DNA from 2 places in the Hominimerdicola aceti genome. Region 2 is predicted to be linked to the other one. Evidence: predicted binding sites of a transcription regulator. Region 2 holds the regulator's gene; the other holds the start of a gene.
The links. Region 2 encodes Rex, which represses fermentation and respiration genes when NADH is low (regulators of the CRP and FNR family bind a similar motif). Its sites were predicted from a motif close to ATTGTTAANNNNTTAACAAT; they were not measured.

Region 1: fucO (lactaldehyde reductase) is a predicted target of Rex. The motif match lies at 7,550-7,569, and genes of this name have one in related genera.

The regions. Positions count from the first base shown of each region.
Region 1 covers NZ_JAOQJZ010000004.1:45,531-60,944, forward strand. Annotated here, with positions in the region: gene OCV57_RS05250 (ANTAR domain-containing response regulator) at 1-119, opposite strand, end outside; gene OCV57_RS05255 (glutamine synthetase family protein) at 153-1,472, opposite strand; gene OCV57_RS05260 (NAD(+) synthase) at 1,599-3,596, opposite strand; gene OCV57_RS05265 (sensor histidine kinase) at 3,763-4,848, shown strand; gene OCV57_RS05270 (response regulator) at 4,850-5,473, shown strand; gene typA (translational GTPase TypA) at 5,531-7,348, opposite strand; gene fucO (lactaldehyde reductase) at 7,792-8,940, shown strand; gene OCV57_RS05285 (response regulator transcription factor) at 9,093-9,773, shown strand; gene OCV57_RS05290 (sensor histidine kinase) at 9,766-11,058, shown strand; gene OCV57_RS05295 (ABC transporter ATP-binding protein) at 11,198-12,145, shown strand; gene OCV57_RS05300 (ABC transporter permease) at 12,150-13,271, shown strand; gene OCV57_RS05305 (ABC transporter permease) at 13,258-14,424, shown strand; gene OCV57_RS05310 (SGNH/GDSL hydrolase family protein) at 14,530-15,414, shown strand, end outside.
Region 2 covers NZ_JAOQJZ010000002.1:180,758-196,171, reverse strand. Annotated here, with positions in the region: gene nadC (carboxylating nicotinate-nucleotide diphosphorylase) at 1-463, opposite strand, end outside; gene OCV57_RS03070 (L-aspartate oxidase) at 460-1,956, opposite strand; gene adhE (bifunctional acetaldehyde-CoA/alcohol dehydrogenase) at 2,241-4,859, opposite strand; gene OCV57_RS03060 (phosphotransferase family protein) at 5,349-6,107, shown strand; gene OCV57_RS03055 (hypothetical protein) at 6,319-6,909, shown strand; gene OCV57_RS03050 (redox-sensing transcriptional repressor Rex) at 6,956-7,624, opposite strand; gene OCV57_RS03045 (aryl-sulfate sulfotransferase) at 7,787-9,277, opposite strand; gene OCV57_RS03040 (ABC transporter substrate-binding protein) at 9,295-10,347, opposite strand; gene OCV57_RS03035 (ABC transporter permease) at 10,373-11,149, opposite strand; gene OCV57_RS03030 (sulfate/molybdate ABC transporter ATP-binding protein) at 11,167-12,234, opposite strand; gene OCV57_RS03025 (thioredoxin family protein) at 12,608-12,919, shown strand; tRNA gene OCV57_RS03020 (tRNA-Leu) at 13,017-13,100, shown strand; gene OCV57_RS03015 (hypothetical protein) at 13,501-13,716, shown strand; gene OCV57_RS14335 (hypothetical protein) at 13,966-14,214, shown strand; gene OCV57_RS03005 (Arc family DNA-binding protein) at 14,527-14,739, shown strand; gene OCV57_RS03000 (radical SAM mobile pair system MarR family transcriptional regulator) at 14,837-15,274, shown strand; gene OCV57_RS02995 (radical SAM mobile pair protein A) at 15,271-15,414, shown strand, end outside.

The DNA.
Region 1 (15,414 bases), on a different contig from region 2:
CTTGTTTCAAGACCCGTTGCGGCTATAGAAGTCTTGCAGGTGGGAAAGGTTTCTTTTAACAGACTCACAAGCATAGCTGTTGCCTTGTCATTGCTTGAAGCCACAAGTATCCTGTCCATTTCCCCACCTCCTTTTTTTAGCTTTCTCTGACATTACAGATGATAAAAATATCTGGCTGTTTCAAACTGCTCCTTATCGGCAGCTCTCTCATATTCTATGATAAGCTCCTTTTCTATTGCGATAAAACGCTCCAACATATGCTCAGGAAGCCTATCCGCAAGAAACTCGCTCTTTTCAGCACGTTCCACTGCCTCTTTCAAAGACTGCGGAAGAGTTTCAAGCTTTGCAAGCTCGCTTTCATCTGCCGAGCCTATATTGAAATTAAAAGGTTTTGGAAGTTCTTCCTTATTTATAACACCGTCTATGCAGGCATAAATAAGCAGACCCATAGCAAAGTAAGGATTACAGGTGTTGTCTGCTGAACGGAGTATTATACCATTCTCATCTGTATCAGCAAGCGGTGCACGAAGAAGCTGTGCATAATTTTCATGTGACCATGAAATATACTTAGGTGCAAGCAGACTGCCAAAACGTTTGTATGAATTTGTAGTGGTGTTTAAAAACAGCGTCATATCGCCAACGTTTTTCAGTATTCCTGCTATCATGCGCTCAGCCTCTTTGGAAAGTCCGCCAAGCTGAGGTCTGAAAACATTTTCCGTGCCTTTCATGCACATGAGCATTATATGCAGACCAGATCCGCAGTTGTCGACGATAGGCTTTGGCATGAACGTTGCGTAAAGCCCATTTCTGTCAGCCACAGATTTTACAACGTTCTTGAACGTCACAAGATTATCGGCGGCTTTCAGTGCGTTTGAATACTGAAAATCTATCTCGTTCTGACCCGGACCGGTTTCATGTCTTGAGCTTTCTGGGAAAATATCCATTTGCTCAAGTGTCAGGCAGATATCACGTCTGAGGTTTTCTCCCCTGTCAACAGGCGCAGCGTCACAATAGCCTGCATAATCGTGAGGACGCTTTGTAGGCATATCAGTATCATCCTTTTCAAAGCAGTAAAACTCGCATGAAGTACCTATCTGGAAGTTATATCCCTTGCCCTTCGCATATGCGATAGCAGTTTTGAGGAAAAACCTGCCGTCGCCCTCAAAAGCCGTTCCGTCAGGATATTTCAGGTGGCAGAAAAATCTTACTACCCTGCCGTGCTGCGGTCGCCATGGAAGAAGCGCCAGCGTATCAGGGTCAGGGAAAAGTCTAAGGTCTGAAGCAGTCACATTCAAAAAGCCACCGAGCTTTGAAGCGTCAAAGATAAGTCCCTCTCTGAATATTTTCGGCAGCTCGCCTGCTATAACAGAGATAGTCTTTAACGAACCGAATATATCGCAGAACATGAGCTTTACGAACTTTACGTCGTTTTCTTCAACGAACTGCAAAACCTCTTTCTCTGTGTATTTCATAATAAATCCTCCGTAATGATACTGTTCAGAAAAGTTTTCCGTTCCTTACTTATAATTATATCTGAACAGCCAATTCTGTAAAACCGAGCAGTTATAAAGATTTTGTTACTTTATTTTTACCTTGCGTTATTTGTCGATATCCTCCAGCCAAAGCTTTGCCACAGCGTCAGACGGCATTCTCCAATCTCCTCTCGGTGACAGGGTAACAGAACCGATCTTTGCGCCGTCAGGCAGGCAGGAGCGTTTGAACTGCTGTGAGAAAAATCTGCGATAGAATGTTTTGAGCCACTTGTCTATGACCTCGTCAGGATAATCCCCCTCAAAGGCATATTTCGCAAGCCTTTTCACCTTTGACGGCTCAAAGCCCCAGCGTATGCCATAGTAAAGGAAGAAGTCATGAAGCTCATACGGACCGACAAGGTCTTCTGTTTTCTGTGTCATCTCAGTGCCACTCTCGTCGGTAGGAAGAAGCTCAGGAGAAACAGGAGTGTCCAAAATATCGTACAGTACATCTCTCAGAGTATCAGATGTGCAGGTGTCGCCGTAATACTGAACGATATGCCTTACCAGCGTTTTAGGGATAGAAGCGTTCACACCGTACATGGACATATGGTCGCCGTTGTAGGTCGCCCAGCCGAGAGCAAGCTCGCTCAGGTCGCCTGTGCCGACCACCATTCCGCTCACCTGATTTGCGATATTCATAAGCACCTTTGTGCGCTCTCTCGCCTGACCATTCTCGAACACAACGCTGTGATCGTTATAATCGTGACCGATATCTTCAAAGTGCTGTAAAACTGCTTTTGAGATATCTACCTCTCTGAACGTTACCCCCAAAGCGTCGCAAAGTATCTCCGCATTGGAGCGTGTGCGCTTTGTTGTGCCAAAGCATGGCATCGTCACCGCAACGATATCAGTATGAGGACGTTTCAGCAAGTCCATTGCCATTACACATACAAGCAGTGCAAGCGTAGAATCAAGTCCCCCTGAAATGCCAATGACCACAGTTTTGGAATGTGTGTGTGCGATACGCTTCATAAGTCCATGGGATTGCATTTGCAAAATAAGGTGACAACGCTCATTTCTCTCCGCCTGATTTGCAGGGATAAAAGGCGTTTTAGAAAATTTCCTTGTAAGCTTGGTATCACACATATCAAAGGTGATATAATCTACAGGCAGAACGTCAAGAAAATACGGCTTATAAATTTCATTTAGCTGATCCCAAACCGAATTGCTCTCAGGATAGGTGGAGATCTTTCTTCTCTCGAACGCAAGCTTTTTGAAGTCTATCTCAGATATAGTTATGCCGTTTTCAAAAAGTCTGCTCTCTGCAAGTATAGAGCCGTTTTCCGCAATGATATTGTGACCCGAAAAGACCATATCCTGCGTTGACTCACCGTCACCGGCGGAGCAGTAGATATATCCTGCCACCAGTCTTGCAGACTGATTTGACACAAGCTGTCTGCGGTAAGAATCCTTGCCGATGACCTCATCGCTTGCGGACAGATTGCAAATAAGCGTTGCACCCGATTTAGCAAGATAATTTGAAACAGGGTCAGCCACCCACAGATCCTCGCAAAGCTCAAAGCCTATCTTCACGCAGTCGCTTGGCTGCTCGCCGTTGTTTTCCCAGTTGTCAAGCTCAAAGACATACTGTCCCATTTGTGCAGAATGCATATCGTCATCGGCAAAATACTGTGTAAGCTCAAGCTGGATATTGCCGCCCATATATGGTGCAAAATGCCTTGCCTCATAAAACTCGTTATAATTCGGTAAATGCGTTTTCGGTATAAATTTCAGTATCTCACCGTTTTGTATAACTGCCGCACAGTTATAAAGCTTGCCCTTTGCCCTCACAGGCATACCAACAGCCACAAGCATATCGCTGTTGACAGTTTTCTTCGCTATTTTCACAGCACCGTACATCGCCCTATCAAGCAAAGCGTTCTGAAAGAACAAGTCCTGACAGGTATAACCTGTTATGCAAAGCTCAGGGAACACAGCGACCTTTACGCCCTCTTCCCTGCACTTTTCAAGCTGACTGATTATTTTATCCACATTGAAGTCAACGTCTGCCACCTGTATCTCAGGGGTACAGGCGGCGACCTTTATAAAACCGTCTTTCATAAAAATAAGCTCCTTACAAGAAATTATCATTGTTATCATTATACCATTTTTTATAGGTATAAGTCAATGATTTTTACAGTATAGCAAAACTATTTTAGAACGATACTAGACAATCCGCCACTAATGTGTTAAAATTGAGATATCACATCAAAGGGGGGAACGCCATATGAACAAGCTGTGGGATAAGTTTCTTTTAGGCCTTAGCTGCTGTGCATTCATGCTTGCAGAGGGAACAGATCCGTCAAACATCACCACATTGCTATTAGCTGTCATATGCTCCGCTATCTTTCAAATAAAACCAAGCTCTGCCGTTGCATACCTTTCAGTTATTGCGTACAGCTCACTTTGCATTTTCAGCAAAGAAGCTTTGATACTCGCCCCTTTGGTGCTTTACGATGCTTTCTGTACAAAATTTTACCCTGCTATGGTCTTAACATTCATAGGCGTACTTGCAAATATATTCACTCTGGGAAAAGACATCTTCCCGCTTGTCGCTCTTTTTTTGGTAAGCTTCACAATTTCAAGCCGCAGCGTTCTGAACGAAAAGCTGACAAAGATGCTCATAAATACTCGTGACAATTCAAAAGAACTTACCACCCAGCTTGTAGAAAAAAACAAAGCCATGCAGAGAAATCAAGACTACGAGATATATCTTGCAACGCTGAAAGAGCGTAACCGCATTGCAAGGGAGATACACGATAACGTGGGACATATGCTCACAAGGTCTATTTTACAGCTTGGTGCGCTCTCGGTCATAAACAAAGATGAAACTGTCGGTGAAGCCATCAACGACCTGAGCGGCACGCTGAACACCGCCATGACGAGCATACGAAGCAGCGTTCATGATCTTCATGACGATTCTATCGCACTAAAGCCTGCTGTTGAAGACTGCATAAGACCTCTGAAAGACAGATTTGCAGTAAGCTGTGATTATGACTTTTCCGAAAGAATGTCACGAGATGTGAAGTTTTGCTTTATTGGCGTTATAAAAGAAGCACTTTCCAATACTGCAAAGCACAGCGACGGTGACAGCATAAAAATAATCATTCGTGAACACCCTGCTCTTTATCAGCTTAGTATCGCAGACAACGGAAGCTGTCCCGAAAAGATAGACGAAAGCGGCATGGGGCTTGCCAATATGCGTGAGCGTGCGGCTTCTTTAAATGGAAACATAAACATCACATCGGGCAGCAAGGGATTCCACATTTTTCTGTCTGTGCCGAAACAAAACCTGACTGAACGGAGGTCTTGACATGAACATTGTTATAATAGATGATGACAAGCTTGTGGCGGTGTCGCTGAAAACCATTTTGGAAAGCACAGGCAGTGTGAAAGTTCTTGCCATGGGAAGCTGCGGCGAGGAAGCCATAGAGCTTTATTCTCTTCTCAAGCCTGATGTTCTGCTTATGGATATCCGCATGAACGGCATAAGCGGCATTGAAGCCGGCGAAAAGATCCTTGCTGGGTACCCTGACGCAAGGATACTTTATCTTACCACATTTTCTGATGATGAATACATTATAAAGGCTGTGCTTATGGGAGCAAAGGGATATATTTTAAAGCAGGATTTTGAAAGCATATGCCCTGCCCTTGAAACCGTCATGAATGGGCAGACAGTTTTCGGCTCAGATGTTGCAAGCAAACTTCCTGAGCTTCTTACCAATCACAGCAGTTTTGATTTTGACCACTACGGCATAGTCGAAAAAGAGCAGGAGATAATCGAACAGGTGGCAAAAGGGCTTAGCAACAAGGAGATAGCCTCACTGCTTTATCTCAGTGAGGGCACAGTGCGAAATTACATCAGCACTATCCTGGAAAAGCTCTCCCTCCGTGACCGCACACAGCTTGCTATTTTCTACTACACCAACATACAATAGCACTACAATTTCATAAAAAGTAAAGAGGAGACGGCATGACCGCTCCTCTTTTTATTATTACATTTTAGCTCTTTCCTTAGCTCTCTGTGAGTTGCTCAGAATACGCTTTCTTATTCTTATGCTCTTTGGTGTTACTTCAAGAAGCTCATCATCAGCGAGAAACTCAAGTGAATCCTCAAGGCTGAGATTTCTTGGCGGAACAAGTCTGAGCGCGTCATCAGAACCGCTTGCACGAGTATTTGTAAGGTGCTTCTTCTTGCAGACATTTACAACAAGGTCTTCCTGCTTTGGTGAAGCGCCAACTATCATTCCCTCATATACAGGTGTGCCTGCTGTGATGAACAGCTCGCCTCTCTCCTGTGCGTTGTAAAGACCGTACGTTACAGCCTCGCCTGTTTCAAACGCAACAAGTGAGCCTGTTGCTCTCTTTGGTATCTCGCCCTTGTATGGCTCGTAGTCATGGAATACAGAGCTCATGATACCCTCGCCCTTTGTGTCTGTAAGGAACTCGCTCTTGTATCCGAAAAGTCCTCTTGCAGGGATAAGAAATTCAAGTCTCATTCTGCTTCCAACAGGTGCCATTTCCTGAAGCTCGCCCTTTCTTGCACCTATCTTCTCCATAACAGAACCTACGCAGTTCTCAGGAACGTCAATAACAAGTCTTTCGATAGGTTCGCAAAGCTTGCCCTCTATCTCCTTGAACAGAACGTGCGGTGTTGAAACGCCAAGCTCATAACCCTCACGACGCATATTCTCGATAAGGATAGAAAGGTGCATTTCGCCACGGCCTGCGACCTTGAATGCGTCTGTGCTGTCTGTTTCAGAAACTCTCAGTGAAACGTCCTTAAGAAGCTCCTTGAAAAGTCTGTCTCTCAGGTGACGGCTCGTTACGAACTTGCCCTCTCTGCCTGCGAATGGCGAATTATTTACAGAGAATGTCATTTCAACTGTAGGCTCAGATATCTTTACAAAAGGAACAGCCTCAAAGTTGCCGAAGTCGCAGATAGTGTCACCGATAGTGATGTTCTCGATACCGCTTATACAAACGATATCGCCAGCCTTTGCACTCTGGCATGGAACTCTGTTAAGTCCCTCTATCTGATACATTGTAACTATCTTGCCACGATATTCCTTCTTAGTCTGATGATAGTCGCCGATCGTAACGTCCTGATTAACTTTCATTTCGCCACGCTCTATACGGCCGATAGCTATTCTTCCTACATACTCGTTGTAGTCGATAGCGGAAACAAGATACTGCATTGGGCCCTCAGTATCTACCTCAGGTGCAGGGATATAGCTGAGTATCTCGTCAAAGAGAGGTATCATATCCTTGCCCTCTTCATCAGGTGAGTGAGTAGCTGTACCTGCTCTGCCTGAGCAATAAAGGATAGGGCTGTCAAGCTGCTCGTCAGTAGCGTCAAGATCCATGAGAAGCTCGAGAACTTCGTCGCCTACCTCGTTAAGACGAGCGTCAGGTCTGTCTATCTTGTTGATAACGATGATTATTTTATGACCAAGCTCAAGTGCTTTCTGAAGCACAAATCTTGTCTGTGGCATTGGACCCTCGGCTGCGTCCACAAGCAGTATAACACCGTTTACCATTTTAAGAACACGCTCTACCTCACCACCGAAATCAGCATGGCCTGGGGTATCGATAACGTTTATCTTAACGTCCTTATACTTGATAGAAGTATTCTTTGCAAGGATAGTGATTCCTCTCTCACGCTCGATATCGTTAGAGTCCATGACTCTTTCTTCAACAGCCTGATTTTCTCTGAAAGTACCGCTCTGCTTGAGCATCTGGTCTACAAGGGTAGTCTTACCGTGGTCAACGTGGGCAATAATAGCAACATTTCTTAAATCTTCTCTAATCATACATACTCCTCCGATTTATCAAGACACAGCAAAGCGAATGCTTTCTGTAACGATTTGCTTAATATATTTCGCAAAAATTATAAACAATAAAAATTATAAATATATTTTCTCCCATCAAAGGAAAGAAAATCGTAATTTTTCACAAAAAGCCTATAAAACACAAAAGCACCTTGCGAAATTTTCCGCAAGGTAACTTTCCTAATTGAGAATTATAGCACATTTTTGCCGATTTGTCAAGAAAAAAGTATCATTCACAGGTTACGCCTTGTACGGTGTGCCTTAGATTAAATGATTTATGTTTTTGGCTGTTTTACACAATATTACGCCACTGATATTTTACATAAAAATAGTTGAAATCTCGGTATAAAAGTTGTATAATATCAATAATCAAAGATATAACTTTGATAACAGAGATCATATATTTTGAAAGGCGGAATAATCAAATGGCTAACAGAATGATACTTAATGAAACTTCATATTTCGGTGCAGGCTCGATCAGCGAGATAGTTACAGAGGCAAAGAAGAGAGCTTTTAAAAAGGCTCTTGTTGTAACAGACCCTGACCTTATCAAATTTAACGTTGCAAAGAACGTTACAGATCTTTTGGAGGAAGCAGGACTTGCTTATGATATATTCTCTCAGGTAAAGGCTAACCCTACTGTAAAGGTAGTAAAGGCTGGTATCGAAGCTTTCAAGGCAGCAGGTGCTGACTATCTTATCGCTATCGGCGGCGGCTCATCAATGGACACTGCAAAGGCTATCGGTATCATCATAAACAACCCTGAGTATGCTGACGTTACTTCTCTTGAGGGCGCTATTGACACAAAGAACCCTTGCGTTCCTATAATCGCAGTTCCTACAACAGCAGGCACAGCCGCAGAGGTAACTATCAACTATGTTATCACAGACGAGGAGAAGAAGAGAAAGTTCGTTTGCGTTGACCCTCATGATATCCCGGTAGTTGCTATAATCGACGCAAAGATGATGTCATCAATGCCTAAGGGACTTACAGCTTCAACAGGTATGGACGCTCTTACACACGCTATCGAGGGCTACACAACACTTGGCGCTTGGGAGCTTACAGACATGATGCACCTTAAAGCAATAGAGATAATCTCACGTTCACTGAGAAAGGCTGTTGAGAATGACCCACAGGGCAGAGAAGATATGGCTCTCGGTCAGTATATCGCAGGCATGGGCTTCTCAAACGTTGGTCTTGGCGTTGTTCACGGCATGGCTCACCCGCTCGGTGCATTCTATGACACACCTCATGGTATCGCAAATGCAGTTCTTCTTCCGTATGTAATGGAGTACAACGCTGAATACACAGGCGAAAAGTTCAAGTACATCGCAGAAGCAATGGGCATTGACACAACAGGCATGAGCCAGGCTGAATACAGAGCAGCCGCAGTAAACGCAGTTAAGCAGCTTTCAAAGGACGTTGGAATCCCTGAGAAGCTCCACGAGATAGGCGTTAAGGAAGAGGATCTTCAGGCTTTGAGCGAATCTGCATTCGCAGACGTATGCACAGGAGGAAATCCAAGACCTTGCACAGTTGAGTCTATCCTCGGCATTTATAAGACAGCATTCTAATTCAAAAATCTTTTATCTGCCCTCGGTTTTCGGGGGCAGATTTTTATTGCCCGAAAAGAATATTTATGGTATAATACATTTAAAGTGAGTTTTAAGTTCATAGGTTATCATATATCGTAAGATATTATACTGACTTATAGGGAGGAATTTTAATGAGATTACTTCTTGCTGAGGACGAGGTGGAGCTTGCAAATGCGCTTTCGGCAGTGCTTAAACACAAAAACTATTCTGTTGACGCTGTTTACAACGGCATCGACGCATACAACTATGCAATTGCACAGGATTATGACGGCATAATACTTGACATTATGATGCCTGGTATGGACGGCATACAGGTGCTTACAAAACTCCGTGAAAAGGGTATCGACTCCCCTGTTCTGCTGCTCACTGCAAAGTCTGATATTGACGATAGGATAACCGGACTTGATTCAGGTGCTGACGATTATCTTACAAAGCCCTTTGCAATGGGCGAGCTTCTTGCGAGAATAAGGGCAATGACACGCCGCCGCACTGAATTTGCACCCTCTACCCTTACTTTCGGAAACGTTTCTCTCAACAGACAGAGCTTTGAGCTTTCAGGTCCTAACGGCTCTCAGAAGCTTGGCAACAAAGAGTTTCAAATGATAGAAGCCCTTATGCTAAATCACGGCACGCTTATTTCCACAGAGCGTTTCATGGAAAAGATATGGGGCTATGACTCTGACGCTGAGATAAACGTGGTGTGGGTATATATTTCATATCTGCGTAAAAAGCTTGGTCTTATCGATGCAGATATCGAGATAAAAGCCACAAGGGGCGTTGGATATACCTTAGAGGAACATCACAATGATTAAGCGTTTACAGCGGAAATTCGTTGTTATCGCCGCTGTGTGCCTTCTTATCGTAGAGTTTGCCATAATAGGCGGTATAAATGGAGTGAACATCTATCAGACCAACAAGAATGCAGACAATCTGCTGAACATAATAATCGAAAATGACGGCAGATTTCCTGAGTTCGACCCCAAGGGCATGAAGCATGACAAGCCGCAGGATAATTCAGACAGCGCCTCTCCCCCTGAGAGCAAAAAGCCTGATAAGCACAGAGGCTTTAACGAGGAAACTAAGTATCAGACAAGATATTTTGTTGTATACGCCGACAGCAATGGCGAAATAACCAAGGTAGATACAGGACACGTTGCGGCGGTGTCAAGTTCGCAGGCTATAGAATACGGCAAAAGCGTTCTTGACAGCGGCAAGACTTCAGGCACGTCAGGAAACTACCGCTACAAAACAGGCGACACTGACAAAGGCAAGATAATAGTTTTCATGGACTGCCGCAGTGACAGTGCCACCAAAAATCGCTTTTTGCTGGTTTCGTGCGCTATAGGTGCGGCAGGATATGTACTTGTATGTCTGCTTATCATAATCTTCTCAAAGCGTGCCATAAGACCTGTTGTGGAAAGCTTTGAAAAGCAAAAGCAGTTCATTACCGACGCAGGGCACGAGATAAAAACGCCGCAGGCCATAATCTCCGCAAACACGGAAGTTCTTGAAATGGTGTCAGAGCCAAACCAGTGGACGGTGAGCATAAAAAATCAGATAACAAGGCTCAACGGTCTGCTGAAAGAGCTTTTAAGCCTTGCGAAAATGGAGGAGGAAAATCCTGCTCTTACCATGGCTGATTTCAATATCTCTGACGCTGTTTATGACGCCGCTTCGCCTTTTACTACCCTTGCGGAAACAAAGGGCAAAAAACTCACCATTGATGTTGCCAACGGACTTTCCTATCACGGCGACGAGGGTGCGATAAGACAGCTTGTTTCTATCCTCACGGAAAATGCAGTAAAATACGCTGACGAGGATGGCGAGGTAATAGTAAAGCTTTTCACCTCTCACAATGGCAAGGAAACAGACCTTGAAGTTTCAAACACCTGCAAAGAACCACCGCAAGGCGACCTAACAAAACTTTTTGACAGATTTTATCGTGACGACAGCTCACGTTCTCGGTCAAAGGGAGAGAAAAAAGGTGGCTACGGCATTGGACTTTCTATTGCACAGGCAATAGTCAGGTCGCACAAAAGCAAGATATCATGCAAAGTCGAAAACGGCATGATGATATTTACAGCACAGCTTAAATAACTGCAAAGCAGAGTTGGTCACCAGCCGCTCTGCTTTTTTATGATATGACATTTGTCACATGAAAGATGTGACTTTTCTCACTAGCTTTTTGGCGGATAGTATTGTATAATGATAATACAAACTAAGGGAGGTTTTTCTTATGGCTGAAACTGTAGTAAAAATAGGCAATCTGGTAAAAAGATACAAGGAGCTTATTGCTCTTGACCACTTTGATCTTGAAATAAAAAAAGGCGAGGTCTTCGGACTTCTCGGTCCTAACGGTTCGGGTAAGACCACCACGATAAACTGCCTGCTCTCACTGCTGGCATACGATAAGGGCGACATCGAGATATTCGGTGAAAAAATGTCCCCTGTGAACTATGGGGTAAAAAAGCGTATTGGCGTTATAATGCAGAATGTTGCGGTGTTTGACGAGCTGACTGTGTATGAGAACATTGACTATTTTTGTGGGCTTTACATCACCGACAAAGCCACACGAAAGAAATATGTTGACGATGCCATAGCTTTTGTGGGACTTGAGGACTTCGTGAAGTTCCACCCTAAAAAGCTTTCAGGTGGTCTGCTCAGACGACTTAACATTGCCTGTGGTATCGCACACAAGCCTGAGCTTATCATACTTGACGAGCCGACAGTTGCTGTTGACCCACAATCAAGAAACAAGATACTGGAGGGCATTTTACAGCTTAACCGTGAGGGTGCGACTATAATTTACACCTCCCACTACATGGAGGAAGTCGAGCAGATATGCACCCGTATCGCCATAATGGATAAGGGCAGTAAAATAGCCGAGGGTACTACAGAGGAACTCAAACGAATGATAAAAAACACCGAAACTATCACCGCCGAGATACTCCAGCTTCCTGAAAACGTCCGTGAACAAATAGAAGCTTTGGAACACGTTTATAATGTTTCCTATGCCGACAACAAGCTCGTTGCACGCTGTACAGGAGGACGGCACAATCTTATTGAGATACTGAAAATATTGCAGGAAAATCAGGTGGGCTTCGGCAGCGTTTACTCTGAGCAGCCTACCCTCAATGACGTTTTCCTTGAAATAACCGGCAAGGCTCTCAGGGATAAGGAGTGATAGAATGTTCTCACACATATTCAAATACGAATTTAAAAGCTGTCTGCGTCAAAAAGCCATACTCTTCTGGCTCATAGCCTTTCCTATAATACTGGGTTGCTTTTTTAAGATGGCGTTTTCAGGAATATACGAAAAAGATGTTGTATTCAATGCGATACCTGTTGCGGTGACAAATATAGAAGAAAACGATATCCTTAAGCAGGTGCTTGAACAGATATCAGATGGTGATGATGCTCTTTTCAAGGTGACGTATACAGACATTGACAAGGCAGAAGAAATGCTTAAAAGCGAAGACATAAAAGGCATTATAAAGGCTTCCGACCTCTCCCTTGAGTTTGGCTCAACAGGTATCCAGCAGACCATTGTAAAGACGTTCATACAGCAATACAAAACTCAGGAAAAGATAATAACTGACACTGCAAAGAACGCTCCGCAAAAGCTTGATAAGGTCATAGCTTCCCTTTCTGAGAAGATAAGCCCAAATGAGGATATACCTCTCCACGGCAATCCTGATATAACGATACAGTTTTTCTATAATCTCCTTGCCATGACGGCACTTTTCGGCTCGATGTCAGGTCTGTTCGTGGCACAGGAAAATCAGGGCGACCTATCTGCGCTTGGCGCAAGACGTTGCTGTTCTCCAGTGAACAAGCTTACAAGCATAACGGCAACGCTTTTAGCCTTTCATGTGGTGGAAATGATATGCATGGTGATATCGGTGACGTTCCTGAGATTTGTGCTTAAAGTGGATTTCGGCAGTAAGCTCCCCCTTGTTTACCTTGCCGCAGTGCTAGGCGGAATAATGGGAATATCCATGGGATTTTTCGTTGGCTCTTTCCGCATAAAAGAGGGTTTAAAAATGTCTGTAGTCATGGCGGTATCAATGACCTGCTGTTTCTTCAGCGGTCTTATGTCAAACACCATGAAAGGCACTGTTGCAGAGCATTGCCCGATATTCAATGAAATAAACCCTGCCGCCATTATCTCAGACAGCTTCTATTGTCTTAATCTCTACGATGATTACAGGCGGTTCACAGTAAAGATAATTTCAATGGCGATATACACAGTGCTGTTCACCCTTGGTGGATATGTTCTTACAAGGAGGCGTAAATATGCAAGTCTTTAAGACCTTTATGAAAATACTCAAAACAAGGCTTACGTCTGCTATATTATATCTCGTCATATTTATGGTCATAGCAGTAATAATGGCGGATACTGCAAAAGATAACAATGACTATGAGGACTATAAAATGTCCATATCTGTCATTGACCGTGACAACAGTGCCGAAAGCAAGCGTTTGCAGGACTTTATATTCAGCGGCAACAAAAAGGTGGAGCTTGCAGATGATGAAGACGAGGTCATCGACGCCGTTTATTACGGACGTTCCAATTATGTTCTGTATATAAACAAGGACTTTGGCGACAAGATAAACGCAGGGGATTTTGACGGACTTTTTGAGAATTTCAAAATGCCCTCCAGCTACGGCGGACAGCTTTTTGAAAGCAGGCTTGACAACTATCTTTCAAGCGTAAAGGCGTACATGACGGCAGGTGAAAGCACAGAAAACGCTATGGAACTTGCCCAAACGGCAGTTTCTCAGCAAGTAAAGGCGGAGCTTAAAAACTTTAACAACAAGGGCGGAACAGGTATGCCGGCAATATTCGGCTACTATTTTCAGTATCTTGCATACGTTATGCTTTCCATGCTCATTGTTACCCTTTGCCCCGTTATACTGACGCTAAACAGAAAAGGCGTTCGAGAACGCACAATGTGTTCAAATCTGACGTCAGCAAACTACAGCAGACAGACGGCTCTTGGGGCAAGTATCTTGGTGTTTAGCATATGGCTTTTGTTTATGATAGTCGCAATAATTTGGGGCAAAACGCTCAGCGTGAAATTCTGGCTCGCCTGCCTTAACAGCTTTGTATATATCATTGCCGCCGCAGGCATAGCAATGATAATAGCGCAGTTTGACCTTAGCGACAACGGCATAACTGCTATATCGAACATAATCGGTCTTGGCATGAGCTTTCTTTGCGGAGTTTTCGTGCCGCAGGAATTGCTCACGGGAGGTGTTCTTGCAGTGGGAAGATTGTTCCCTGCATATTGGTACACCAAAGCCAACAATATGCTTTTCGGCATGAGCGGTGGAGTATTCAGCACAAAGGAATATCTCATCTGCATTGGTATCGAGGCACTGTTTGCAGTGGCATTCTTTGCTGTGGCTGCTCTGCTTGTTAAGCAAAAGCGTGAGGGTGATGTAAATTCCCTTGCATAAGTTGACAATAATATGGCTGTGTGTTATACTCTTATTGTTACGGAGCTGACACGCAGCCTTTTTGCGTCAGCTAAAGAAGATCATAGATGAAAAAGAGGAAAAAGTATGGATAGATTACAGCTTGACAAAAATGCAAAGCTCACAGGCAGAGTATATTTCAAAGACGAGATAATGTTGCTCGGTCTTTCAGGAAGCGGTGCGTCATTCACATTTGACGGCACAAAGCTTGTTTTGAATCTCAAAGGCGACAATATCGCAGTGGGCGACAATCCTATTGACTATGCAAGGATAGCCGTTTATGTTGACGGCAAGAGAGTAGTTGACGAGATGATCGACTGTGCAGAAAAAGAGATCACGGTAATAGACCGCACGGAAAACGCTCAGTCAGTTGTGGAGATAATAAAGCTTTCAGAATCTCCAATGTCAGCAGTTGGCGTTGAGGCTTTCGCCGAGGGCAGTGCTGAGGCTTTGCCTGAAAAACCGCTTAAAATAGAATTTATCGGCGACTCTATAACCTGTGGCTATGGTGTTGATGATGAGGACGAAAACCACCAGTTCACCACCGCCACAGAGGACGTTACAAAAGCCTATGCCTACAAGACCGCCAAGGCACTTGACGCTGAATACAGTATGTTTTCAGCCAGTGGCTACGGTATAATCTCAGGCTACACAGAAGGTGACGAGCCTATCAGTGAACAGACAATTCCACAGTTCTATTGTAGCTACGGCTTTTCAAGGGGCAATTTTGCAGGAACTGCTCCGCAGGATATCCCTTGGGATTTCAGCAAATATATTCCGCAGATAATCGTTATAAACCTTGGCACAAACGACGACAGCTACTGCCGTGACTACAAGGACAGGCAGGCTGTTTTCTCAAAGCTTTATGCTGATTTTCTTGCGGTCGTTCGTGAGAAAAATCCGCAGGCTTACATTCTCTGCACTGTTGGAATAATGGGCGAGAGGATATTCCCTGCTGTTGAGGAGGGAATA
Region 2 (15,414 bases):
GGTTTTTTCCACCGCCTACTGTAACTGCATATTTCTGCAAAACTCTAAGACCTGGGAGCGTTTTTCTTGTATCAGCAACAGACGCCTTTGTACCCTTTACAAGCTCAACGCATCTGTTTGTTGCAGTTGCAACGCCTGACATATGCTGAACGATATTCAGTGCCGTTCTTTCGCCTTTGAGCAAGGCTCTTGTTGAGCCTGTTATTCTTGCGATAATGTCACCTTTCTTGACCTTTTCACCATCATGGATAAATATCTCACATTTAACATTGCTGTCAAGAAGCTGAAAAACTCTCATTGCAACATCAATTCCACAAAGAACGCCTTCGTCCTTTGAAACATACTTTGCTGTTGAAACTGAATTTTCGTCAACAAGATAATCCGTTGTAACGTCTATATAGTTGATATCCTCCAGCAGAGCTGTTTTAATGATATCGTCGATCTGAAACTGCATTAATCTCATTTGTTTTCCTCCATTTTTTCTTTGGATTTGAGCTTTTCGATAGCGTCCTTTAATACGATATAAGCGACAGTTGTAAGAGACCTTGCTTCAACATAATCTCTGTCTATTTTGAAATTACCGTCACAAAGGAAATTTTTTAGCTTTGTGACTTCTTCAAGATCAGGCGGCAAAGCCTCCTTATCAGGGATAACGAAATATGCACGCTGCATTATATCTCTTATCTCTGTTCTTATGCCCTGAGGAATGTGCGGGGCTTCATTGTCTATCTTGAAATCGTATGTTTCAAGGTCACCACTGTCAGAGTTTATCTTCTCATTGATGTCAGCCGCAGCACGTCTTGAAAATACCAAAGCTTCAAGTAGGGAATTGCTTGCAAGTCTGTTATTGCCGTGAACACCTGTATGTGAACATTCGCCGCAGGCATAAAGCCTATCAATGTTAGTTCTTGCATATGTATCAACATTTATGCCGCCCATAAGGTAATGATGACAAGGGAAAATAGGTATCATATCCTTGGTCATGTCATAACCTGCTTCGAGAAGCTTTTCATTTATCATAGGAAATCTGTTTCTGACAAACTCAGGGTCTTTGTGAGTGATATCAAGATAGAATTTGTCAGAGCCTGTTTTCTTGGCTTCAGCCATGATCGCATGAGAAACAACATCTCTTGGCGCAAGCTCCAGACGGTCGTCATAATTTTGCATAAATCTTTCGCCGTTGCAGTTTTTAAGATAAGCTCCCTCGCCTCTGACAGATTCAGATATAAGGAAAGTTTCACGAGTGTGCTTGTTGTTAAAGCCTGTTGGGTGGAACTGGATATAGCTGAGATTTTTTATCTCTGCTCCAAGCTCATGAGCAATAGTTATGCCGTCGCCTGTTGCGATAGCGGAGTTTGTAGTGTATTCGTAAACTCTGCCTATTCCACCAGTTGCAAAAATGGCGTATCTGCAATTATATGTCGTATATTCGTTGTCATTAGTCAGCACAAGAATGGAAAAACCTGTTTCGGTTTTCTTTGCGTTGCACATAACGGCATTTTCGAGTATCTCAACATTATCTAGCTGTTGAACATTTCTTAGTAGAGTTGTTTCGATCTCCAGACCTGTGGTATCAGCATGATGAAAAATCCTGTTCATACCGTGTCCACCTTCGAGAGTGCGGTGATAAGATCCATCAGGACACTTATCAAAGTCAGCACCAAGCTCTATGAGTTTTCCAATGTCAATATAGGCTTCGTCAACAAGGACCTGAGTGGACTCAGGATCATTTTCAAATCCACCTGCTACAAATGTATCATGTTTGTGATATTCAGGCGAGTCCTTTGGATTGTCATAAACGCCTGCAATTCCACCCTGCGCAAGGGAAGAGTTACACAAGGTCAGCTCTCTTTTGGAAAGCACAAGTACATTTAAATCACGGGAAAGGTTAAGTGCTGCATATAGACCTGCCGCACCGCAGCCAGCGATAATAACGTCATAATTTTTGTTGTTCATATTTGTAACCTCTTTGTATGGCGGAGTGTCGCCAAGTGTTATGTAAAAATCACATCAGATATTGCTCTGAAATAATTTATACTTATTTCATTATACCATATATTTTTTCCTTTTTCAACTGTTATTTGAATATATAATACACATACCTTACATTATTATTTTAAGTGCAAATTAACAAAAAAATGACTGCCTGCTCCCTAAAGGGAACAAGCAGTCGGAGGTTTATTATAGATCAACTAATAATCAAATATTAGTCACTCTGCAAATTGCTTTGTCAGCAAAGATTATTTGCCGTAGTAAGCCTTGAGGTACATTTCCTTCAGCTCGCTCATCAGTGGGTATCTTGGGTTAGCACCTGTGCACTGGTCATCAAATGCGTCCTCAACCATGTTGTCGAGAGTGTCAAGGAAGTGCTTCTCGTCTACGCCGTAATCAGCGATAGTCTTCTTGATACCAACTCTTTCCTTGAGTGCCTCGATAGCGTCGATGAACTTGTTGAGTGTATCCTCATCGTTCTTACCAACGATACCAAGTGAATGTGCACACTCGCAGTATCTCTCAAGAGTATGTGGATACTGATACTGTGAGAAAGTACCCATCTTTCTAGGTGTTGGGTCAGCGTTGTATCTCATTACCATTGTGATAAGGAGAGCGTTAGCAACGCCGTGTGGCAGGTGATGATAAGCACCGAGCTTATGAGCCATTGAGTGGCAAACACCGAGGAATGCGTTAGCAAATGCCATACCAGCCATTGTAGATGCTGTAGCCATTTCCTCACGAGCCTTAACGTCTGTCTGACCGTTGTCATATGCACCTGGCAGATACTTGAAGATAAGCTTCATAGCTCTAAGTGCAAGACCGTCAGTGTAATCTGTAGCCATTACAGATGCATAAGCCTCAAGAGCGTGTGTCAGAGCGTCGATACCTGATGCAGAAGTCAGACCTCTTGGAGCAGACATCATCATATCTGTATCAACGATAGCCATGTTAGGCATGAGCTGGTAGTCAGCCAGAGGATACTTAGTACCTGTCTTTTCATCAGTGATAACTGCGAAAGGTGTAACCTCAGAACCTGTACCAGAAGATGTTGGGATAGCAATGAAGTATGCCTTCTCACCCATCTTAGGGAATGTGTAAACTCTCTTACGGATATCGATATATCTCATAGCCATATCGAAGAAGTCAGCGTCTGGATGCTCGTAAAGAACCCACATGATCTTACCAGCGTCCATTGCAGAACCACCGCCGATAGCGATAATTGTGTCAGGCTCGAAAGCTCTCAACTGAGCAACACCTTCAAGTGCACAAGCAAGTGTTGGGTCTGGAGCAACATCGAAGAATGTTTCGTGGAGAATACCCATTTCATCGAGTTTATCTGTGATAGCCTTTGTATAACCATTCTTATAAAGGAACTGGTCTGTTACGATGAATGCCTTTTTCTTGCCCATAACAGTCTTCAACTCGTCAAGAGCAACAGGGAGACAACCCTTCTTGAAGTATACCTTTTCAGGTGCTCTGAACCAAAGCATATTCTCTCTCCTCTCAACGACTGTCTTAATGTTCAGCAGGTGCTTAACGCCAACGTTCTCAGAAACTGAGTTGCCGCCCCATGAACCGCAGCCGAGTGTGAGGGAAGGAGCAAAGTCAAAGTTGTAGAGGTCACCGATACCGCCGAGTGAAGAAGGTGTGTTTACGATAAGACGGCAAGTCTTCATTCTTGCAGCGAACTTATTGAGCTTTTCTCTCTCGTTTATGTTATCTACCCAAAGAACTGAAGTATGACCAAGACCGCCGTTGTTTACGAGAAGTGCCTCTGCGATGTCAAGAGCGTCGTCAAAGTTCTTTGACTTGTACATACCAAGGATAGTTGTGAGCTTTTCGTGACCGAAAGCCTCTTCAGGAGCTGTGCTTGTAGCCTCGCCGATGAGTACCTTTGTATCCTCTGGAACTTCAAAGCCAGCCATCTTAGCGATAGTTACAGGACGCTGACCAACGATCTTAGCATTAAGAGCACCGTTGATGAGCATTGTCTTTCTTATCTTGTCAGCCTCTTCATCATTAAGGAAGTAGCAACCTCTCTTGATGAATTCCTTCTTAACATCGTTGTAAACTGTCTTATCAGCGATAACTGTCTGCTCTGTAGCACAGATCATACCGTTATCAAATGTCTTAGAATGAATGATAGAGTTTACAGCGTTTACGATATCAGCAGAAGAATCGATGATAGCTGATGCGTTACCGGCACCAACACCGAGAGCTGGTGTACCAGATGAATAAGCAGCCTTTACCATTCCAGGACCGCCTGTAGCGAGGATTGTGTCAGACTCTCTCATGATCATGTTTGTGAGTTCAAGAGAAGGAACATCGATCCAACCGATGATACCCTTTGGAGCACCTGCTGCAACAGCTGCATCATAAACGATCTTAGCAGCAGCGATAGTTGACTTCTTTGCTCTTGGGTGTGGTGAGATTATGATACCATTTCTTGTCTTAAGACAGATAAGTGTCTTGAATATAGCAGTAGAAGTTGGGTTTGTTGTTGGGATAACAGCAGCGATAAGACCGATAGGCTCGTAAATTCTCATTGTGCCGTAAGCCTTATTTTCCTCAAAAACACCACAAGTCTGAACATTCTTGTACTTATTGTAGATGTGCTCAGCAGCATAGTTGTTCTTGATAACCTTGTCTTCAACGATACCCATGCCTGTTTCCTCAACAGCCATCTTTGCAAGTGGGATTCTTGCCTTGTTAGCAGCGATAGCAGCAGCCTTGAAAATCTTATCTACCTGCTCCTGTGTGTAGGTAGCGAAGATTGCCTGCGCAGCTCTTACTTCAGCGATCTTAGCAGTCAGAGCTTCCTCTGTATCGACGATGCCGACTGTTTTAGCTTCACTCTTTGCCATAAAATAAACCTCCAATAAATTAATTATTGTTTTTTACTCTTGATAACCCCCGCTCGGGTTTTATCTTATTTATATTATATACGATTGTTATTTTTTTGTCAATCTTATAAAGTTACAGCTTTTTTGATATTTTACGTCGCTTTATTATGCAATATACATAAATATTGAACATTGTTTTATGATAGATTAACAATTCATGACCGTCAAATTGCACAATAAAAATTAGATTGATAAAAATTTATCATATATGCTGCCTGAAAAAAGATTAATAAATATAAGATAAAAACTAAACAAAAATAAAACAGTTGTGAAAATAACGAAAAAGTGCTTGACATTTAGAAAATCTGTAGTATAATATAGACATAACAGAGATACATAGAAAGCACGGAGATGTAAAGGTAATTTTACACAATAAAGCTGTTGAAAAATCGATGTATACTCTGAAGCTCGACTTAATACCATATTTTAAAATAAAAGGAGATATGACTTATGAAACTTGATAACTTTGTAGCATCCAGCGACATCTATGATGTTTATGAAACTGATGGAATGGCAGTCAGGATCTATAAGAAGCCTGAATACAAGGAAAAGTGTCTGTATGCGGCTCTTACACACGCAAGAGTTGAAACAACACTTGGCAATTCCTTTATAAAGATGCCTGTTCTTCACGAGGTTTCCGTTATCGACGGCAAATGGGCTATTACAATGGACTTTATAAAGGGTAAGACTCTTCAGCAGCTTATGGACGAAAATCCAGACAAGAAAGACACGTATCTTAACCAGTTTATCGACATTCAGTGCGAGATACACGCTCAGTATATGCCACTTCTTTCAAAGCTGAAAGATAAGATGGCAAGACAGATCAAGACTCTTGGTCAGATCGACGAGATAAAGAAGTATGAGCTTCTCACAAGACTTGATTCAATGCCAAAGCACATCAAGCTTTGCCATGGTAACTTTGAGCCAAAGAACGTTATCATCAATGACGAAGGTACTTATGTTATCAATTGGGGTTCTGCTAGACAAGGCAATGCTTCTGCTGACGTTGCAAGAACATACCTGCTGTTCTGCCTTAACAATCCTGATCTTGCTGAGGCTTATCTTGATAAATATTGCGTAAAGAGCGGAACATCTAAGCAGTATGTACAGGCTTGGTTGCCGATCGTTGCAGCAGCACAGCTCATTAAGGGCAAACCAGAGGAGAAGGATTTGCTCATGAAGTGGATCGACGTTGTAGATTACGATTAGTCTTTTCGTCAGGTTGTAACAAATTTGTAACCTCTTATTGTGCAAATAGCTAAAAAATGATTTATCCCGATTATGAGTTTCGTCATAATCGGGATATTTTGTTACAATTCTTTATAATCCCTTTACAGAGTAATTTTCATGTGATATAATGTGAAACTGTTGAAATATGACATAATGATTTAGGACTACAGAGGTTATTCGGAGGATCAATATGAAAAAGCTAATGATAGCTGTTGCTATAGTTTGCACTATGTTTGCTTTCCCGGCTTGTGGAAAAAATGCCGATAATAAAACAGAAAATAATGTTAATCTTACAAATAATGACGTAACGACAGCTCAGACAGAGGTTTCTGATGAAGTGCCAGACGAAACTACTTCACTCCCTGACAGAAGCACTCTTGAAAAGATACCAGATGAGGCTGTAGATTCGTTTAATCAGGTCGTAGATGTCTGCAAGGAGATATACCCTTTGGCTGAAAAAACAAAAAGGCTTTATGGCTATACAGGCACTAAGACTGTGAACAAAAAGAATTGTTACATTTTTGTTATATATGATAAAAATGATGATGTGTTGACAAAGGTGGCAACTGTCGCTGCCGAGGTCGCATCAGATAAGCTTTACGTTCTCGATGATGAAACAGGAAGTGCTGAAAAAATCAATACCGAGGATGTTAAAACTCAATCTACAGAGTCATGGGCAGATCAAGTAACTGAGTCTTTTGCTGAATACTATCAGAGCAAAGAGGTTAACGACCATCTTGCTGCAGTTGTTGAAACAGCCGCGGTTAAAACAGTTCGCTAATACTTTATATAAAAAAATCACACCAGACTTCTGGTGTGATTTTTTTTTATTCGATCTCTTCGCTGTTGTCAGTATCAGTGCTTGTGATGATATTTGTTGCATATGTAAGTGTAAGCAGGCTGTCACCCAAATGGACGTTTTCCACAACTATGTTTTCATAGTCGATGCTAAGATCATAATGTGAAAAATTCCAGAACGCTTTCAGACCAAGATTTACAAGCTGGTCTGCAATAGCCTGAGTGTTTGCCTTCGGTATACAAAGCACAGCTACAACAGGGGAGTTTGCTTCGCAAAAGCTTTCTATATCATTAGTGTGACGAATCGGTATGTTTCCTACCACTTCACCAGTGAGCTTAGGGTTTATATCAAATATGCCAATGAGATTGCAACCCCTTGTTTCAAAGTTAATATGTGTGGCGATAGCTTTACCAAGGTTTCCTGCACCGATAAGTATGGTCTTGAAATGCTTGTCTACTCCGAGTATCTTGCCTATTTCCATTCTAAGCTCGTCAACGTGATAGCCATATCCCTGCTGACCGAATCCGCCAAAGCAGTTAAGGTCTTGTCTTATTTGTGAAGCCGTGAGCTTCATTCTCTCTGAAAGCTCCCTTGAAGATATTCTTTCAAGTCCTTCTTTTTGAAGCTCACCTAAAAATCTATAATAACGTGGCAGTCGTTTTATTACTGATGCGGATATCGAACCGTCTTTAGACATATATTTACACTTTCCTTTACTAATAAACATGATTGATAAATAAATAACAATATCACATAATATAATAGCACTAATCTTTTCTTTTGTCAAGGACTTGTAAACTCTCTGCGGTCTTAAAAAAAGCAGCCTCGTTTTACAGAAGCTGCCTTATGTACATTAATTTTATTCTAGATCTTTTTTCTTTACAGAAGCAACACAGAAGTCGATGCGTTCTTCATCATCTTCTTCATTTCCTGAACCTGTGAGAGGAACTCCTTTTGTTGGGTCGATCCCGTCAACGGCTGTAACAAGCCCTGTACCCTCGCCAATAGAAGCACCTGGTACTCTGAACTTTGTAATGTCGATAGGCTCGATAGAGGTCTCAACAGGCTTTTCAAGCTGTGGTATCCATTCATATGGTACACGATAAGCTCTGTAGATCATGTTGCTTTTGAATGTTCCAGCAAAATTCTTAAAATAAGGGTTTACAAATTCCCAAACTATTTCATGGTCAGGTGTGACCTCAAGAAGATGTCCATCTGAACCTTCCGTAATAAGAGTGTTTCCGTTCGGAAGTCGCTGTGCAGAGCTAATGTATGAGCTATAGAACTTAGAAGCGTCAGTAAAAAGCAGATTTCCTGCTTCAAGTGGAGTGTACTGCCATGTTATTTCAAGTGTAACAGGATTGAATTGAAGTACTCTTGAGTAATCTCTGTGTGCATTGTTCACGCCTGTGAGGGAAGCAGGGTTAGGTGTGCCGTAGCCACCCTCGCCACCGTTATCGAATACCAACAGGTCGCCCTCTCCAGGAAGTCCCTTTGGTATCATGTGCAGGTGGTGCTGACCAATTATCCAGCCAAGCTTCTTTGTGGCTTCGTTTTCGTTGAAGTTAGGACCTACACGCCATACTATCTTACCTGTTGATTTCTCGATAATTCCGAGTATGTTTGAGTTTCTTGCGTCAAATATGATATTGTCTGGGTGGAAGCGTTTGTCGCCTGCGTCATACCACTTATTTTCGCCAAGGGTAGAGAAGTTGTTTATGTGCATCCAATCTCCACCTGCCTCACCGTGAAGACCAGGGTTTCTGAACAATGCGTTCTTTGCGGCCTCGTCAAAGCCAAGCTCATCAAAGTGGTCGCTTGCACGCCAGCTCCAAATTATATTGCCTTCCCAATCCACTTCGATGATCTTATCGTCGATAAGTCTTTTGTCTGAAATATCGTGGTTGTAGAGGTTCTCGTGAGTAAGGATAAGTGTATTGCCACTGTCTGTCTTTGGCTCACCATTTGGATAATAGTAACCCACAGTGCTGCCCTCACGCTGAAAATCATGGTGCTGTCTAGCCATATAGACCGGTTCTTTACCCGGGTCTGCAACAAGTTCAGTTTTGTCGAATTTCCATACGATATGACCGTCCCAGTCTACCTGAACAAGATCAAGTTGATCCTGATATGCATATTTACCTCCTCTTGCTCCTGTTGTGCCCATTACATATCCGCCTGGGAGTATTTTGTTAGGAAATCCTCCCAGTCCAGCCCAAAGCTTTACTTCATTGCCATTCATATCTATGAGCAGAGCACCTTTAGCGGACGGGAAGATCGTATAGCCGCTGTAGGCTTTTTCTTTGTTGTATATTGTAACTCCTGTTGGATAAATGCTTGGATAACCCATGTCTGATTCCTCCTTGTTTATTTGTCTGCTTTTGTCAGGTCTGCCGTAACGTTATCTGGAAATGCTTTTTTTGCTGCATCTGGATAATAAAATTCCCTTATGTTGTAACTGTTTGGATATTTACCATTCTCATACGCCCACTTATTTATTTCATCAAGATGAGATGCAGCTTCCTCAGAAAGTCCCAGTTTAATACTGTACTGTTCCCAGTTTGTTTTGAAATCATCTGGTTCGATTCCATATTTCTTTGAAATTTTTTCAGCCGACTCATCTAAGTTGTCATTTATGTATTTAACGCTTTCATCAAGTGCTTTAAGATAGTTCGTAAGAGTTTCAGTATTGTTCTTTGCAAAGTCGCTTGATGTTATAAGATAAGCAGATACGTTTATCCCTATATCTTTTGCAGATGCGACCTGAGTCCAGCCCTCTGCTTCATATTTTTTTATAGCTGAGCCTGTAACGATAGCGGCTGATGCTTCACCGTTATGTGCAACTGCTATCTGAGTTGATATGGAATCTGTGTTGACGTTTTTCTGCTTTGACGGGTCAAGTCCTAAATAAGTCTGAGCCTGCCAGTTGAAGTATTCTGAAACTGTTCCAATAGAAGTTATCCATCCTTCACTTTCATTTAAAGCATCAAGATCATCTTTGTATTTTGGTGCAACAAAAAGGCCACCGTTATATGAAACGCTAGAACTTAGATCTGAAAAAATCACAAGATTTGTGTTATCGAGAGTATTTCCAATTCTGTTTACAGCAGCAAAATCTGCAAGCAGTCCTGTATCTGCTGTGCCTGTTGCAATAGCGTCAACTGTGTTAATGCCGGCAGCGTATTCTGATGTTTCAAGAGATATACCGTATTTCTCAAATATTCCTTGCTCCATACCGATATAGTCGGCATACTGATCTGGCTGACCTGTCATGTTCGCAACTCTCAAAACGCTAAGTTCTTTACCGTCTTTGGTAACCTTCTTTGCGGCTTTTCCGCTTGATGAACTACCGCATGATGCAAGAAGAGTTGCTGTCAATGCTGTCGATGCTATTATTGCGATTATCTTTTTTATGTTCATCTTTAAATCTCTCCTGTTAAATTAATTATTTTACGTCAAAGTGTTTAAGTTTTTTCTTGCCAATAAACTGTAGGATCCTGTCAGCAGCAAAGCCAATCACAGCAAGTGTGACGATTCCTGCAAAAGCCCAGCTTGTTTTGTAATAAAGCTTCGAGCTGTTTATAAGATAACCAAGACCATCACTGCCGACCAGCATTTCAGCTGCCACAACACAGATGATAGCTGAGCTAAGTCCTAGTCTTATTCCAGTGTAGATATTAGATACCGCTGATGGTACAACTACTGTGAAAAAAACTCTTGCTTTTTTTGCCCCCATGCAGGAAGCTGCTTCCACGAGCTGCTTATCCGTTGAAGCCACACCCGCTATAGTGTTTACGAACATAGGGAAGAATGATGCATAGAAAATAAGTGCTACTTTTGATTCTTCGCCTACTCCGAACCACATTAGAAAGAGTGTCGTCAATGCAATAGCAGGCACAAATCTGAAAAAGCTAAGTATAGGTTCAACGAGCCAGCGTACAGGTCTGAAATTTCCTACAATAAGACCCATAGGAACAGCAAAAATTATTGAAAGTAGCCAGCCTTTTATTACTCTTCCGACGCTTGCAACAATGTCACTCCAAAGAGTTCCGTCTTTGATAAGTTCCTTCATGCTGTCAATCGTTTCCTTTGGGCTTGGAAGAAAATATTCATCATATTTCAAAGATCCTATTCCCCAAAGGGCAATTATTGCTACCCATGATATGATGCCACATTTTAGTATCTTCTGTATAGCAGAGGACTTTGTTTTATTATTTTCCATCTTTAATGTCCTCCTTATTAAATATAGTACAGCTCTGAGTCATCAAGAGCTTTGTTTACGAGAATATTTGTAGTGTTTTCATCAATAGTGTAAAGCTTCTTTATGAGTACTTTTACCTTATCGCCTTTTTTTAAGCGGGAAGCATTAAGTGGATATCTTCCCGTTATTGAGATATTGTCGATCAGAGCTCTTACTTCAAAAGAGTTACCTCTGAATGATACATCTTCTACAACTGCGTCTTCCATAGAGCTTTCAAATGGGTGGTATTCACTGTCTTCAAATTTATTTATTTCAATAAATTCCGGTCGGATTATAGCTGAGGCATTATTTTCTGTAACTTCAAAACCCTTTAGTTTGCTGTAATCCTCGATAATAGCGGACTGACCGATAAACTGAGCAACAAAAGGAGTTTTAGGTTCAAGGTATATCTCAACTGGATTGCCTATCTGCTCAACTCTGCCTTTGTTTGTGATAACAATTTCGTCTGCGACCTCTATTGCTTCGTCCTGATCGTGTGTAACGAAAATGCTAGTTATGCCTATTTTATCAATTGTATCACGAAGCCATGTTCTCAGTTCTTTTCTTACCTTTGCGTCGATAGCTGCAAAAGGTTCGTCAAGTAGAAGGAGTTCAGGCTGAGGTGCTAGTGCTCTTGCAAGAGCGATACGCTGCCTTTGACCTCCGCTGAGCTGGTCAGGATAACGCTTGCCAACGTCAGGCAAGCCAACAAGTTCAAGAAGCTCAGCCACACGTTGTTTGATAAACTTCTTATCTTTTTTCTGAACCTTCAGACCATAAGCTATATTATCGTAAACTGTCATAAAAGGGAAGAGCGCATAGCTTTGAAAAACAAATCCGATACCTCTTTCATTTGATGGAAGTTTGTTGACATTTTTACCATCTATAATAATATCGCCGCTATCCTGTTTTTCCAAACCTGCAAGCATACGCAGGATAGTTGTTTTACCGCTGCCGCTCGGTCCAAGCAGACCGATAAGCTTTCCCTTTTCAATACCGAAACTTACGTTATCCGAAGCTTTAAAATCGCCAAAGCTTTTATTAATGTTTTTTAATTCTATATACATAGCTGACAACTCCAATTAAGATATATTACTGTGATAGTTCCAGTGTCAACATCGCTGCATTCGCTTATTAATCTTTGACAATTTAAGCTCCTCACTTTCAATTCATATCAAGTCGATATGATTAGTATGCTTTTATTATACATGATTTTATGGAAATGTCAATAGTTATAAATGATTTTTGTGAAATCATACATATATGATAGGAATACTTTATTATTGTTGTACATTTTATTCATAACTAACATATGTGAGAAATATGATATACAGAAATGTTTGATAATACTCTTGACAAAGTACGTAAATAGTGATATAATCACTATATTCATAGTAAAACTATATGAATAATATAATATATATTGGAGGAAATAAAAAAATGCTTACAGAACTGACAAACCAGAATTACAACGAGCTGATATCAGCAGACAAACCGCTTGTTATAGAATTTTACTCACCTACCTGTGTTCACTGTAAAAGAACAGAGGCAGGGCTTAACGAAGCTGCAGAAGAGCTTGGAGAAACCGCTATCATAGCTAAGTGTGATATCACGTCTCAGCCAGATCTTGCGAAGAGATATGATGTTACAGCACTGCCAACACTCCTTTTTATAAAGAACGGTGATATCAAAAACAAGCTTGAGGGTTTTACACACAAGCTGATAATTCTTGACAATATTAAGAGATTATAAAAAAATTAGTCCGATGTTTTGAGCATCGGGCATTTTTTGAGCAAAAGGTCTTGACAAAGTAGGGAGTTTATGATAAAATAATAATGTTGTTTTGTATGCGGGTGTGGCGGAATTGGCAGACGCGATAGATTTAGGTTCTATTGGCAACACCGTGCAGGTTCAAGTCCTGTCACCCGCACCATACTTGTGCAATAAAATAGATGCACACCTTGAAAAGCTCGTGTTTACGAGCTTTTTTTGCGTTTTGAGGGTAAAAATTTCAGGTGTATAACCGTAGATGATTTTCGCTAGTTTTCACCAAAAAAAAGAAAGTCGAACCCTACACAACAAAAATATCGAACATAACGCAGACTTTGAGCAGATTTTGCTCTGAGCCTGCCGATTTGTTATGAAAAAATATTCACAAAGTTTTAAAGGCTGTTTTGTCTATTGTCACGAATTTAAGTGACGATGATAAAACAGCCTTTTTTCATTTGTAGAAAAAGGAGGGATGTGTAATGTATTACGATTAATCCTGTATAATAAAACTTGACACATACAAAACAATCAAAGAATACTAAAAACAAAGGAGTGTGTCATCAATGGGAACAGGAAAACAATATGATGAAGAGTTTAAAAAGCAGGCAATAAAGCTCGCAAGCTTCATGCAGCAAACAAGTGGATCAAAGAGCTCGAAAAGAAAAACCGTGAGCTTGAAGAGCTTAATGAATTTCTGGAGGAAGCATCTGCTTTTTTCGCCGCGAACCGTCGGAAGTCAGGAAAGAAGAACGGTTAAAGTTCATTTCCCAAAAGACTGATGATGGTAGGATCACAGGAAGGATCAGTTTTTACTGCAAGGCTTTGGAGGTTACAAGACAAGCATTTTACGATTATCTCAGCCATAAAAACACCCCCTGGAAGTATCAGACGCTTGCAGATGAAATGATGAAGATCCACGAAGAAGACCAATATAATGACTGCTACGGCAGGGAGCGTATGTATATTGCATTGCAGCAAAGAAAGAATGCCAGGATGCTGCTGTAAAGAAATATGGGATCATTCAAAGCATGAACAGTGCCGGCGGAAGATGTCATGATAATGCACGCTGTGAAAGTATGTGGGCAAAAATGAAAGAAGAGCTGTTCTACAGCCGTGAGGACAAGTCGGAGAACTACACTATGAGAGAGTTGAAGACTATGATCTGGAGATATTATATGAGTTACTGGGCTAACAGAAGAATCTGCACCTCCAACGGTGGGCTGCCTCCGGCAGTACGAAGAAAGCTCTACTATGATCATATCTTTCTCGCTGCATAATTCTTGTTCGAATAAAATGTGTCAAGTGATATTGACAAAACCATATCGGCATAGGCTGTCAGACTTGATGAACCTATCAACATAATGCTTGCTGCAATGGGAATTATTTTTTTAAATCATTTTGAAAAACTCCTTTCATGTTTTAGTATTGGGTACAATACTATTGTATATCATTGCACTTGTTTTTTCAAGCCGCAATGCGCACAAAGTTCTTTGAAAAAAATCCGGACAATTTTTATATGATGAATTGACAAAAAGCTTCTGAGAGAGTATAATTATAGTAATGGGTACAATACGAAAGGATTGATTTCTATGTACTATAATGAAAAACGAAAAGCGATTACGGCAAAGTATGTGAAAACACACCTTGATGACATCAAGATTCGTGTTCCAAAGGGACAGCGTGAAAAACTGAAAGCTATTGCTTCTGAAATGGGCATGAGTATGAATCAGATGTTTATCAAGACTGTAGAGGAATATATTGAAAAGAACTATAAGCCGGAAACGGAAAGTGAAACAGATTGACAAATCAAAATTTGTACAGAATATTTTTTGAAAAAGCTCTTGACAACAAAGCTTCTATATAGTATAATCTAATAAACTACTATATAGGAGCTTTTGTATGGAAATGAATGGAGGATTTCTTGTCACCAAAATAAAACAACTTGGAGACCGGATTTTTGAGAAGATTCTCAGCGAAAAGAATATTGATGCGTTCAATGGAGCCCAGGGGCGCATTCTTTATGTGCTGTGGCAGGAGGATGGTATCTCAATCAGGTCACTCTCGACTAAATGCGGATTAGCGATAACATCTCTTACGACGATGCTGGAAAGAATGGAAAATCAAGGGCTGATAAGCCGTGTTCAGTCTGAAACGGACAAAAGGAAAACCCTCCTGTTTCTGACCGAGAAAGCACATGCCTTAAAGGGCGAGTACGATTCTGTATCTGATGAGATGGGCAGCATTTACTACAATGGTTTTTCAGAGGAAGAAATTACCCGGTTTGAGGAATGCCTCGACCGCATCAGAAAGAATCTTGAGGAGTGGCAGAAGTCATGAATATTTGTATCAAAGATCAGATTCAGAACATGAATATCGTCATTGGCTGCACAGTGGGGTGTACATATTGCTATGCCCGCAACAACGTGAAACGCTGGCATATGATCGATGACTTTGCTGACCCTGAATTCTTTCCGGGT